Draconibacterium halophilum: one gene and its partner. The protein of the gene in region 1 binds, or shares a complex with, the protein of each later gene. Links are inferred from orthologs where the notes say so. Each region holds a gene or a part of one and is shown in the gene's direction. Other genes may lie near its edges.

What was found.
Region 2: the proteins of metK (region 1) and groL are in contact, whole or in part, in a cryo-EM structure (PDB 8P4O), measured with the Escherichia coli proteins. The link is inferred for Draconibacterium halophilum from one-to-one orthologs.

What each region holds. Positions count from the first base shown.
Region 1 is NZ_CP048409.1:608,825-614,530, reverse strand. The notes cover bases 1,376-4,374. They hold metK (methionine adenosyltransferase), read left to right. Parts: upstream 1,376-2,247; coding sequence 2,248-3,501; downstream 3,502-4,374. Other genes in these bases: G0Q07_RS02270 (alpha/beta hydrolase), read right to left, coding at 3,841-4,374; G0Q07_RS02285 (glycosyltransferase family 2 protein), read left to right, coding at 1,376-2,027. In the rest of the region: ispG ((E)-4-hydroxy-3-methylbut-2-enyl-diphosphate synthase), read right to left, coding at 1-9; gliding motility-associated ABC transporter ATP-binding subunit GldA, read left to right, coding at 98-1,003; more of G0Q07_RS02285, read left to right, coding at 1,032-1,375; more of G0Q07_RS02270, read right to left, coding at 4,375-4,701; G0Q07_RS02265 (hypothetical protein), read left to right, coding at 5,120-5,566. UniProt on the Escherichia coli protein: Catalyzes the formation of S-adenosylmethionine (AdoMet) from methionine and ATP.
Region 2 is NZ_CP048409.1:4,498,165-4,502,606, reverse strand. The notes cover bases 1,581-4,442. They hold groL (chaperonin GroEL), read left to right. Parts: upstream 1,581-2,120; coding sequence 2,121-3,764; downstream 3,765-4,442. Other genes in these bases: gdhA (NADP-specific glutamate dehydrogenase), read left to right, coding at 4,366-4,442; G0Q07_RS18355 (co-chaperone GroES), read left to right, coding at 1,818-2,096. In the rest of the region: preprotein translocase subunit SecG, read left to right, coding at 1-110; G0Q07_RS18365 (hypothetical protein), read right to left, coding at 190-681; G0Q07_RS18360 (hypothetical protein), read right to left, coding at 876-1,454.

The sequences.
Region 1 (5,706 bases):
ATCCTTCATCGATTAATCTGTTAAGCTGAGTTGCAAATTTAAGCTAATGCTTCTAAAATAAAAAGAATAGTCTATTTTTGTTTTGTATTCTATTTATATGATAGTTGAAACAAGGAATATCACGAAATTGTTTGGGAAACAGAAAGCACTCGACTCGATTAGTTTTACTGTTAACAAAGGCGAACTGGTAGGTTTTTTGGGTCCGAATGGCGCCGGAAAATCAACCACCATGAAAATCATTACCGGTTTTCTGCCACAAGATAAAGGCGACATTTTGATTGATGGGCAAAAAGTATCGGGGCAAAACCTCGAATACAAAAAGCAAATTGGCTATTTACCCGAACACAATCCGCTGTATACCGACCTTTATGTGAAAGAATTTTTGGAGATAACAGCGGGATTCTACCACCTGAAAAATAAGAAACAACGTGTTTCAGAAATGATCGAGTTAACCGGACTTGGAATTGAGCAGCACAAAAAAATACGTGCCCTCTCAAAAGGCTATCGCCAGCGTGTGGGCTTGGCACAAGCATTAATTCACGATCCGTCGATATTGATTATGGATGAACCAACAACCGGCCTCGACCCCAACCAGCTGGAAGAGATTCGGGCACTGATACGCGAGATCAGCAAAGAGAAAACGGTAATTCTGTCGTCGCATATTATGCAAGAAGTGGAAGCCGTGTGCAACCGCGTGCTTATTATCAACAAAGGAAAAATTGTTGCGGATGGCGATATTAAGGATGTAAAAGCCGGAATCAATATCCAAAACCAGGTTGTTATTGCCGGGTTTAAAGAAAAGGTCTCGGAAGAACAGCTAGTACAAATACCCGGCGTAAACAGCGTTACCATAAATGAATTGGGCTGGGAAATTGAAGCCGGAAGTGCAGCAGATATCCGTCAGCACATTTTTCAGTTTGCCGTTGATAATAAGCTCACATTGCTTACCCTTTTTGAAAAACAACAAAACCTCGAGAACGTGTTCCATCAGCTTACACGGTAAATCAATTCGTACAACAACGGCACTATAAATGCATCCTGAAGTTTCAGTAATACTACCCTTTTTTAACGCCGAACTCTCCTTACAGCGTGCCATCGACAGTGTTTTGCAACAAAGTTTTACCACGTTCGAACTGCTTTTGATAAACAACAACAGCACCGTCAAAAGCGAAGAAATTGCAAAACAGGCTGCGCAAAACGATTCGCATATAGTTTTACTAAACGAGAAAACACCCGGGGTAGCCAATGCCATGAATTGCGGATTAAAAAACGCCCGTGGCCGGTTTATTTCCCGAATGGATGCCGATGATGTCGCTCATCCCGAAAAACTACAGAAACAATACAACTACCTCGAAAATAATCCGTCAGTCGATTTTGTGGGCAGCGAAGTTGAATATGTTCCACACATTGAAGAGAATAAAGGTTTTCGGCGATTTGTAGATTGGGTGAATTCGTTTCATACTCCTGAAGAAATTAAACTAAAGCAGTTTATTGAGATTCCGGTAATTAACCCGACCATATTTTTTCGTCGGCAGTTATTTGAGAAATATGGTGGCTGCCGCGACGGCAATTTCCCCGAAGATTACGAAATGCAATTGCGCTACCTGAGCCACGGAGCAATAATGGCTAAACTGCCCGAAAAGTTGCTGGAGTGGCACGACTACTCCACCCGGCTAACCCGCACTGATAAGCGATATTCTACCGAAGCTTTTTTTCAAACCAAAGCCGTTTATTTTAAACAGTGGTCGAAGAAAAACAATCCGTTTCACCCCAACATTTGGATTTGGGGAGCCGGTCGTAAAACCCGCCAACGGAGCGCTTTCCTTCAAGAACACGGGCTGAATATTGAGGGTTATATCGACATAAAAAAAACCAAACCCGATGCTATTTTTTATAAAGAACTTCCCCAACCCGGGAAGCTGTTTATTGTGTCGATGGTAACCAACACCGGTGCCGGAGAAAAAATCAGAGAATTCCTCCATCAAAGAAATTATTGTGAGGGGAAAGATTTTATTTTGATGGGCTAATATGCTCAATCTCGTTATTAAGAACAATTTTAAACAAGTTCTTTTTTATTCAAAATAAACCTATTACATTTGTTGCCGCTACGTGGAAAGATTTGAGATTGATTGCAACCACAGGAAAAAAACGCTAAAACAATCGCATTTTTCAATATCAATCGAACATCCCACAGTTTTATATTTAATGTTTAATGTGCTGATTAAATTCAGTTTAAAATGGGATTTTATGAATTATTTATTTACAAGCGAATCAGTATCGGAAGGCCACCCGGATAAGGTAGCCGACCAAATTTCAGACGCACTACTCGACCAGATACTGGCTTTTGATGCCAACTCGAAAGTGGCTATCGAAACCCTGGTAACAACCGGGCAGGTTGTTGTTGCCGGCGAGGTAAAATCGCAGGCTTATGTTGATGTGCAGGAAGTTACCCGAAACGTAATTAACCAAATTGGTTACACTAAAGCGGCGTATCGTTTTGATGGCGATTCATGCGGCGTATTAACGGCCATTCACGAACAAAGCGACGATATTAACCGCGGTGTTGACCGTGAAGAAAAAACCGAACAGGGTGCGGGCGATCAGGGAATGATGTTTGGATACGCCTGTAAAGACACCGAAAATTTTATGCCCTTAACACTCGACCTGTCGCACAAAATTTTGCAAGAACTGGCTGTTATCCGTCGCGAAGGAGAAGTGATGACTTATTTGCGCCCGGATTCAAAATCGCAGGTAACTGTTGAATACAACGACTCCAACGAGCCGGTGAAAGTGCATACAATCGTAGTATCGACACAACACGATGAGTTTGATGCCGACGAACCAATGCTGGCAAAAATTAAGGAGGATGTGATCAACATTCTTATTCCGCGTGTTAAAGCTCAATTATCAGAAAATGTTCAGGCTTTATTTAGCGACGACATTATTTATCACGTTAATCCAACGGGTAAATTTGTTATTGGCGGGCCACACGGCGATACCGGGTTAACAGGCCGAAAAATTATTGTTGACACTTACGGCGGACGCGGAGCCCACGGTGGTGGTGCCTTCTCGGGAAAAGACCCGTCGAAAGTTGACCGCTCGGCAGCTTATGCATCGCGCCATATTGCCAAAAACCTAGTGGCTGCAGGTGTTGCCGACGAGATTCTTGTACAATTGGCTTATGCTATTGGTGTTGCCCAGCCGGTAGGTGTTTTTGTAAATACTTACGGTCGTTCGAATGTAAGGGTAAGCGACGGCGAAATTGCTGAAAAAGTAAAAGCTATTTTCGATCTTCGCCCGGCAGCCATTGAGGAACGATTAAAACTGCGCAACCCGATTTACCAGGACACTGCTGCTTATGGCCACATGGGGCGTGAACCCCAAACCGTAACAAAAACTTTTGAATCGCCATACAGTGGGAAGGTTACCAGGGAGTTGGAGTTATTCACCTGGGAGAAACTCGATTTTGTTGACCAGATTAAAGAAACTTTCGGATTATAGTTCCGAGGGTGAGTATTAATATACGCCTAAAGGACGGTACTTGTGCCGTCCTTTTTTTTACTCAAAATTTTGCATAGATGTTGCAGTTTCAAAAAAAGGTATTATATTTGCATCCGCGTTCAGAGAGACATTTCATTTGAAATAAAAATATATTGCGGGATGGAGCAGTTGGTAGCTCGTTGGGCTCATAACCCAAAGGTCGTAGGTTCGAGTCCTGCTCCCGCTACTCAGATAAGCCAGAGGAATTTTTCTTCTGGCTTTTTTTTAGTTAAAATCCACCTGACATGTATACGGTTTGCAGGATCACATGGAATTCCTAAGTTTTTTACCAGAGTAGTATTAATGTTGGTGGAAAGTATTGGAAACAAAACCTAAAACAACCGGTAGCGATTCGCGCCAATAAGTCCAGTTATGTGCTCCATCGCGCACACGATATTCGTGTGGAATATTTCTTTTTTTAAGTTGAATATGAACTAATGAATTTCCCTCGTATAAAAAGTCATCGTCACCACAATCAATAAACCATTTTACCGATTCTAATTCTTTCTCAGGTTTCGTTTTAACCATTTCAAGAACGCTGTAGTTTTCAAACCATTCATCTTTTTGTTGATTGGTAGCTTCAGCCATGCCACGGCGTTTCAATTGATTATCAACATCTTCTCGGGTTAACGGCCCCGTTGAAGCACTTAATGGGCAAGCCGATGAAAACAAATCAGGTCGGTGTAATGCATAATAAAAGGTGCCACCACCTCCCATTGAAAGTCCTGAAATTGCCCGGTAACGCTTTTCTTTTCTTATACGATATTTCTCCTCTACATGTGGCATTAGTTCATCAAAAAAGAAATCTTCATAGCGCCAACCATTGGGTGTATTGGTGTAGCCCATTTGCTTGGTATCAGCATCGGGCATAACCACAATCATTGCAGTGGCAAGGCCTTCTGCTATCGCTTTATCGGCAATGTGCTTAATCTCTCCAAATTGCACCCACCCGGTGTGGTTGTCGGTAGCACCATGCAGCAGATAAAGCACTGGGTAACTCCTTTCAGAGGTCTCGTAATCGGCTGGCAAGTAAATAGCGTAGTTACGCTCCATGCCCAAAATTTCGCTTTTTACCTTGAGGTTATCCAATACTTTTCCTCCTTGGGCGAAGCTTAAAAACGAAAAAATGGTGAATATTAAAAGTAAATTAAGTTCTTTCATTGTTTTTTGGAATCATAATTCTTGTTTAAAACTATTATTTTAAATCGTACCCACCTATAAAAATGCACTTAATTCTTTTTACTGATCCTCAAACCGCCTATTATAAAACAACCACAAATGATGTGGAAGTATGCGGTTAAACTGTATTTGACGCATACAGAGGCAAGGACAATAAAAATTTTGTGATGTATCCCGGAAACTTTTATGGCTTCATTTTGAGGCTTCGCATGAATTAAGCCTCTTTCATAGGCATCACATCTAAGAAAAGGACAAATATTTGAATAAAATCTAGTCTAATTCTGTCTTTACCATCCTTACAAAATACCAATCTGTCGATAAAATCGCACGGTTCTTCTATTACATTTTCGCAACCGCTGTTTTGCACTTAGATTTGAATCAAATTAAAAAAGCAAAAGTCATGAAAACAAAAATTAAACAAGTAACAGCAGCAACAGTAATCGTTCTTTCTTTAATGGTATTTGGAATAAATGCAACAGCAACAAAACTTACAGTTTGCGAGACTGTTGACTCATCACTTCAGTTGGAAGACTGGATGACAGATGAAACAATTTGGAGCACTGCAAATAAAAATGCATTCGTTCAGGAAACAGATGCAAGCATGGAAATTGAAGACTGGATGACAAACGATGAAATCAGGAATGAAAATTACAGTTTCGTGACAGAAACGGAAAGCTGTCTTGAGATCGAAAACTGGATGATCAGCAAGAATACCTGTCTGGTAGTTGAAAAAGCAATTGAACCGGCATTGCCACTTGAAAACTGGATGATCGATGCGGGAAACCGGGATGTTAATGATTCGATGAAAGGATCGGAACTGGCATTTGAAATTCCAACGACAGAGTAAGCCTGTTGCAAAAGTATTCCGGTCTTTAATCAGACCGGAACACTCGCCCTAACCAAAAAGGGTTTACTATGAAAAAATGCCTACACAGCCTTTGCGATGTAGCATTAAGTATACGCGTTTAATTTGTATAAAGTTGTCAG
Region 2 (4,442 bases), 3.9 Mb from region 1 along the record:
AGCAGATTGAAACAGCTGTTGATCCTACTCAGGTGCCAACATTCCCAACAACGCCTCCGGCTGCAACTGAAGAAACTCCGGCTGCGGAAGATGAAGGTGGTGAAAATTAGGATTTCATAAAAATGATATATAGAAAAGCCGTTCAATTTTGAACGGCTTTTTTTATGGTCAGTTTTTCAATTCTCACTATTATTTTTCTTCGGGTACATTTGATGGTGGGACTTTTCCTGTAATATCATCAATAATAAGAATGATATACTTCTCTTTTCTGAAGTAGAATTGCCGGGTTGAAAATTGAAGGTCTTTCATTTCGCGTTCCCCATTTTGGGTAAAAAAAGGGCGTCGGATATGTTTTTTATATATGATACTGTTGTTCAGATATGAATCAAAAGCTGCCAGCCTTAATTCACAAGTGCAGCATTTTGAAGTTTTTCCGCAATCTTTTGCTTCTTCAATCTGATAGGCACATCCGATTGCTTCGCCACAACGCATGTATAAAAGATCCTCGTCGGCTTTGTTAGAGAAAATTGTTTTTAGTGCCTTATTAAATGCCTGTAACCTCATGTCTTTGTCGAGCAGAAGAACACAATTCGTAATATTATCTAAAACTAAATTCATAAACTCACTCGACTCGGTAAGCATGTCGAAACTGTGGTTGGCCATTGTTTTTTTTGACTGCATTGTGTTATTGTTTGGTGTATTTGCCTTAAATGTACAAAAAATGGTATTGAAAGTCAATACGTAAGTATGTTTTATTAAAGTTGGCTAATTTCCATAATGGAAGAACCAAAATGGTTAATGGCCGGGCATTCTTCGCTTTAATTGTATCGAATGCCAGGCTATTTGCCAGTAGAATTATTAATTAACCACGATTTTTATAAGGTAAACCGCGGTGAGTGGTATTCACTTTCGATAATTAAGGGAACATTCAATTGAGCGGTTGATGAAAGATTAAAGTTCGCCATTCCCTTTATCTCGATCGAAATATAATAATGTGGATTTTCGTTCAGCTGATTGATTAGTGGAGACAGAACATTATCCAAAACCAATGTGTGCGTATTACTATTCAAGAAACTTCCATCCTGCAATAAATCTATCGATTGGATTTGTTGATACACGGCATCGCCTTGTGTTTTGTACGAGATGATGAGTTGGAGTTCTTCAATAGTTTCGTTGCTTTGCAGGGCGTCAAACGAAATGGTAGAGCCCTCGCCCGGATTAATCTGAACAACATCTCCGGGACACTCTTTGATTTCATTGCTATAACCCAGACAAAAAACTCCAACACCATTGAAGCGATAAGTTTGTGGTGTTTGGTTACCTTCTGCAAAATAGGATTTTGTCGGGATATCGACGATCAGCGTGGTTTCTGTGAGGTAGTCTGTATCTGCTTCGTGGCAGGCTGGCAGAGATAGAAATAGTACCCCAATTAGAAATAAATTCTTGAGTTTCATGGCTTCTTGTTTTAATTGTTACTACCACAGGGTACTTTGGCTCGTGTTTTCTCACTTTAATAAATACGATAAAAGTAAAGTTATAGTTGCGAAAGGGCGAATAAAAAGACATATTGGTATTTATAGGTGTTAAAAACAGAAAATCCCATCATTGTTCTGCCACCATGTCATAAAATCTGACAATTGTATAAGGTCCAGTAAGTCAGGGCTTATTGTTGTTTCTTGGGGGCAATCGAAAACTTCTCGATGTAATTTTGTCTTTGTTTTTTAATACTACGTTACAATTTATTAATTGGCATAAAATATGATACTGAAAGTGCGTTAAAACGAAAAAAATATTTAATCATAAAAAACGAAAACAAAATGGCAGATTTAAAAGGTAAAATTCTTGCTGGAAAGATCCTGGTTCAAGCTCAGGAAGCAGAAGAAAAAACAGTGAGTGGAATCATAATCCCTGATTCAGCAAAGGAAAAACCACAGGTTGGTACTGTTGTATTAGTAGGTGCTGATAAAAAAGATGAGCCAATGGAATTAAAAGCTGGTGACATTGTTTTTTACGGTAGGTATTCAGGTACCGAGTTGAACATTGATGGAGTAGACTATTTGTTGATGTCGCAGTCTGACGTTTTATACATTAACTAATTTCAAAAAGTAAAAATCATAAAGATGGCTAAAGAAATTAAATTCGATATTGAAGCACGCGATTTGCTTAAGAGCGGTGTAGACCAATTGGCTAACGCTGTAAAAGTTACTTTAGGACCAAAAGGTCGTAATGTGGTAATCGAGAAAAAATTTGGTGCACCACAAATTACTAAAGACGGTGTAACAGTTGCAAAAGAAATTGATTTGAGTGATGCATATGAAAATATGGGTGCGCAAATGGTTAAAGAAGTAGCTTCGAAAACCGGCGACGACGCTGGTGATGGTACTACTACGGCAACTGTTTTGGCACAATCGATCATTAACGTTGGTTTGAAAAACGTAACTGCAGGTGCTAACCCAATGGATCTGAAACGCGGTATCGACAAAGCTGTAAAGGCTGTTGTGGAAAGTATTGCTGACCAGGCTCAAACTATTGGCGATGATTATGCAAAAATCGAATCGGTTGCAAAAGTTTCAGCAAACAACGATAGTGTTATCGGATCATTAATCGCCGAGGCGATGAAAAAAGTACACAAAGAAGGTGTTATCACAATCGAAGAATCAAAAGGAACTGATACTTACGTTGACGTTGTTGAAGGTATGCAATTCGACCGTGGTTACCTTTCTCCATATTTTGTAACCGACGCTGAAAAAATGGTTGCAGAATTGGAGAATCCATATATTTTGATCTACGACAAGAAGATTAGTACAATGAAAGACCTTCTTCCGGTATTGGAAGCAACAGCTCAGAGTGGTCGTCCGTTGATGATCATTTCAGAAGATGTTGATGGCGAAGCATTGGCAACTTTGGTTGTTAACCGTTTGCGCGGTTCGTTGAAAGTATGTGCTGTTAAAGCTCCTGGTTTTGGCGATCGCAGAAAAGAAATGTTGGAAGACATTGCCATCCTGACAGGTGGTACAGTTATTACCGAAGAAAAAGGTATGAAACTGGAGCAGGCTACAATTGATATGTTGGGTCAGTGCGAAAAAATTACTGTTGATAAGGAAAATACAACTGTTGTTAACGGTGCCGGTGCAAAAAAAGCTATTGCTGCCCGTGTTAACCAGATCAAAACTCAGATGGGAACTACAACTTCTGATTACGACAAAGAAAAACTGCAAGAGCGTTTGGCTAAGTTAGCCGGTGGTGTTGCTGTTATCTATGTTGGTGCAGCTTCAGAAGTGGAAATGAAAGAGAAAAAAGATCGCGTTGACGATGCGTTGCACGCAACTCGTGCTGCTGTTGAAGAAGGAATTGTTCCTGGTGGTGGTGTTGCTTTCGTTCGTGCAATTGCTGCATTGGAAAATGTAAAAGGCGACAACGACGACGAAACAACAGGTGTTGAAATCGTTAAACGTGCCATTGAAGAGCCACTGCGTCAGATTGTAGCTAACGCTGGCAAAGAAGGTGCTGTAGTTGTTCAGAATGTGAAAGACGGCGAAGGCGATTACGGTTACAATGCCCGTACTGATGAATACCAGAAGCTTTACGAAGTTGGTGTTATCGACCCTGCAAAAGTAACTCGTGTTGCACTTGAAAACGCTGCTTCAATTGCCGGTATGTTCTTAACTACTGAAACAGTAATTGTTGAAGAAAAAGAAGATGCTCCTGCTATGCCTCCAATGGGTGGTGGTCCAGGAATGGGCGGCATGGGCGGCATGATGTAAAAATCAGCTCAGAATAAATGATATAGAAAGCTCTTCTCTTTTTGAGAAGGGCTTTTTTTTGGCTCAAAATCTGCACTCCTGTTTTATAAAAGAATTGCCGCCAAACCAAAGATTTTAAGTTTTGGTTGAAACCGAACTATGCTTTTTAATACTTTGATAGAAAAATCAACTATTAAATAACAAGCTATTAAGTTTCTGAAATACAACAATTAAGAATTTATACTTTGAGTGTATAAATACTTACAATTGCCTGTTTTTGAGGTTATTCAGTGAATGCTGTCTGGAATACTGACTTCCGTCACAGAGTGTTTTTTAACATCTTTTTACTGGGCTGTAAGAGGTTGGTAGTCAGCGTTTAATAAGTGTGTGCAAATCTTTAGAAAAGCTTGTTATTTATTTTTTTACTTCTCTACCTTTGCCAAACAATAATTTATTGATTGCAAAAGTTCATAAAAGAATATGATTTTTAATTAGGCAGCCATACTTTGGATGTCATCTAATTTTTAACCTTATGAAACGAGCATGTAGATTCGTCACATTAATATTTATAGTTACAGTGCGAGTTGCATACGATGCTTCATAATTAAACAATTTTAATCGTATGAAAACAGATATAAATGAATTCATCGCGAATTTGGAGCACAGAACTCCGGGGGAAAATGAATTTCACCAGGCAGT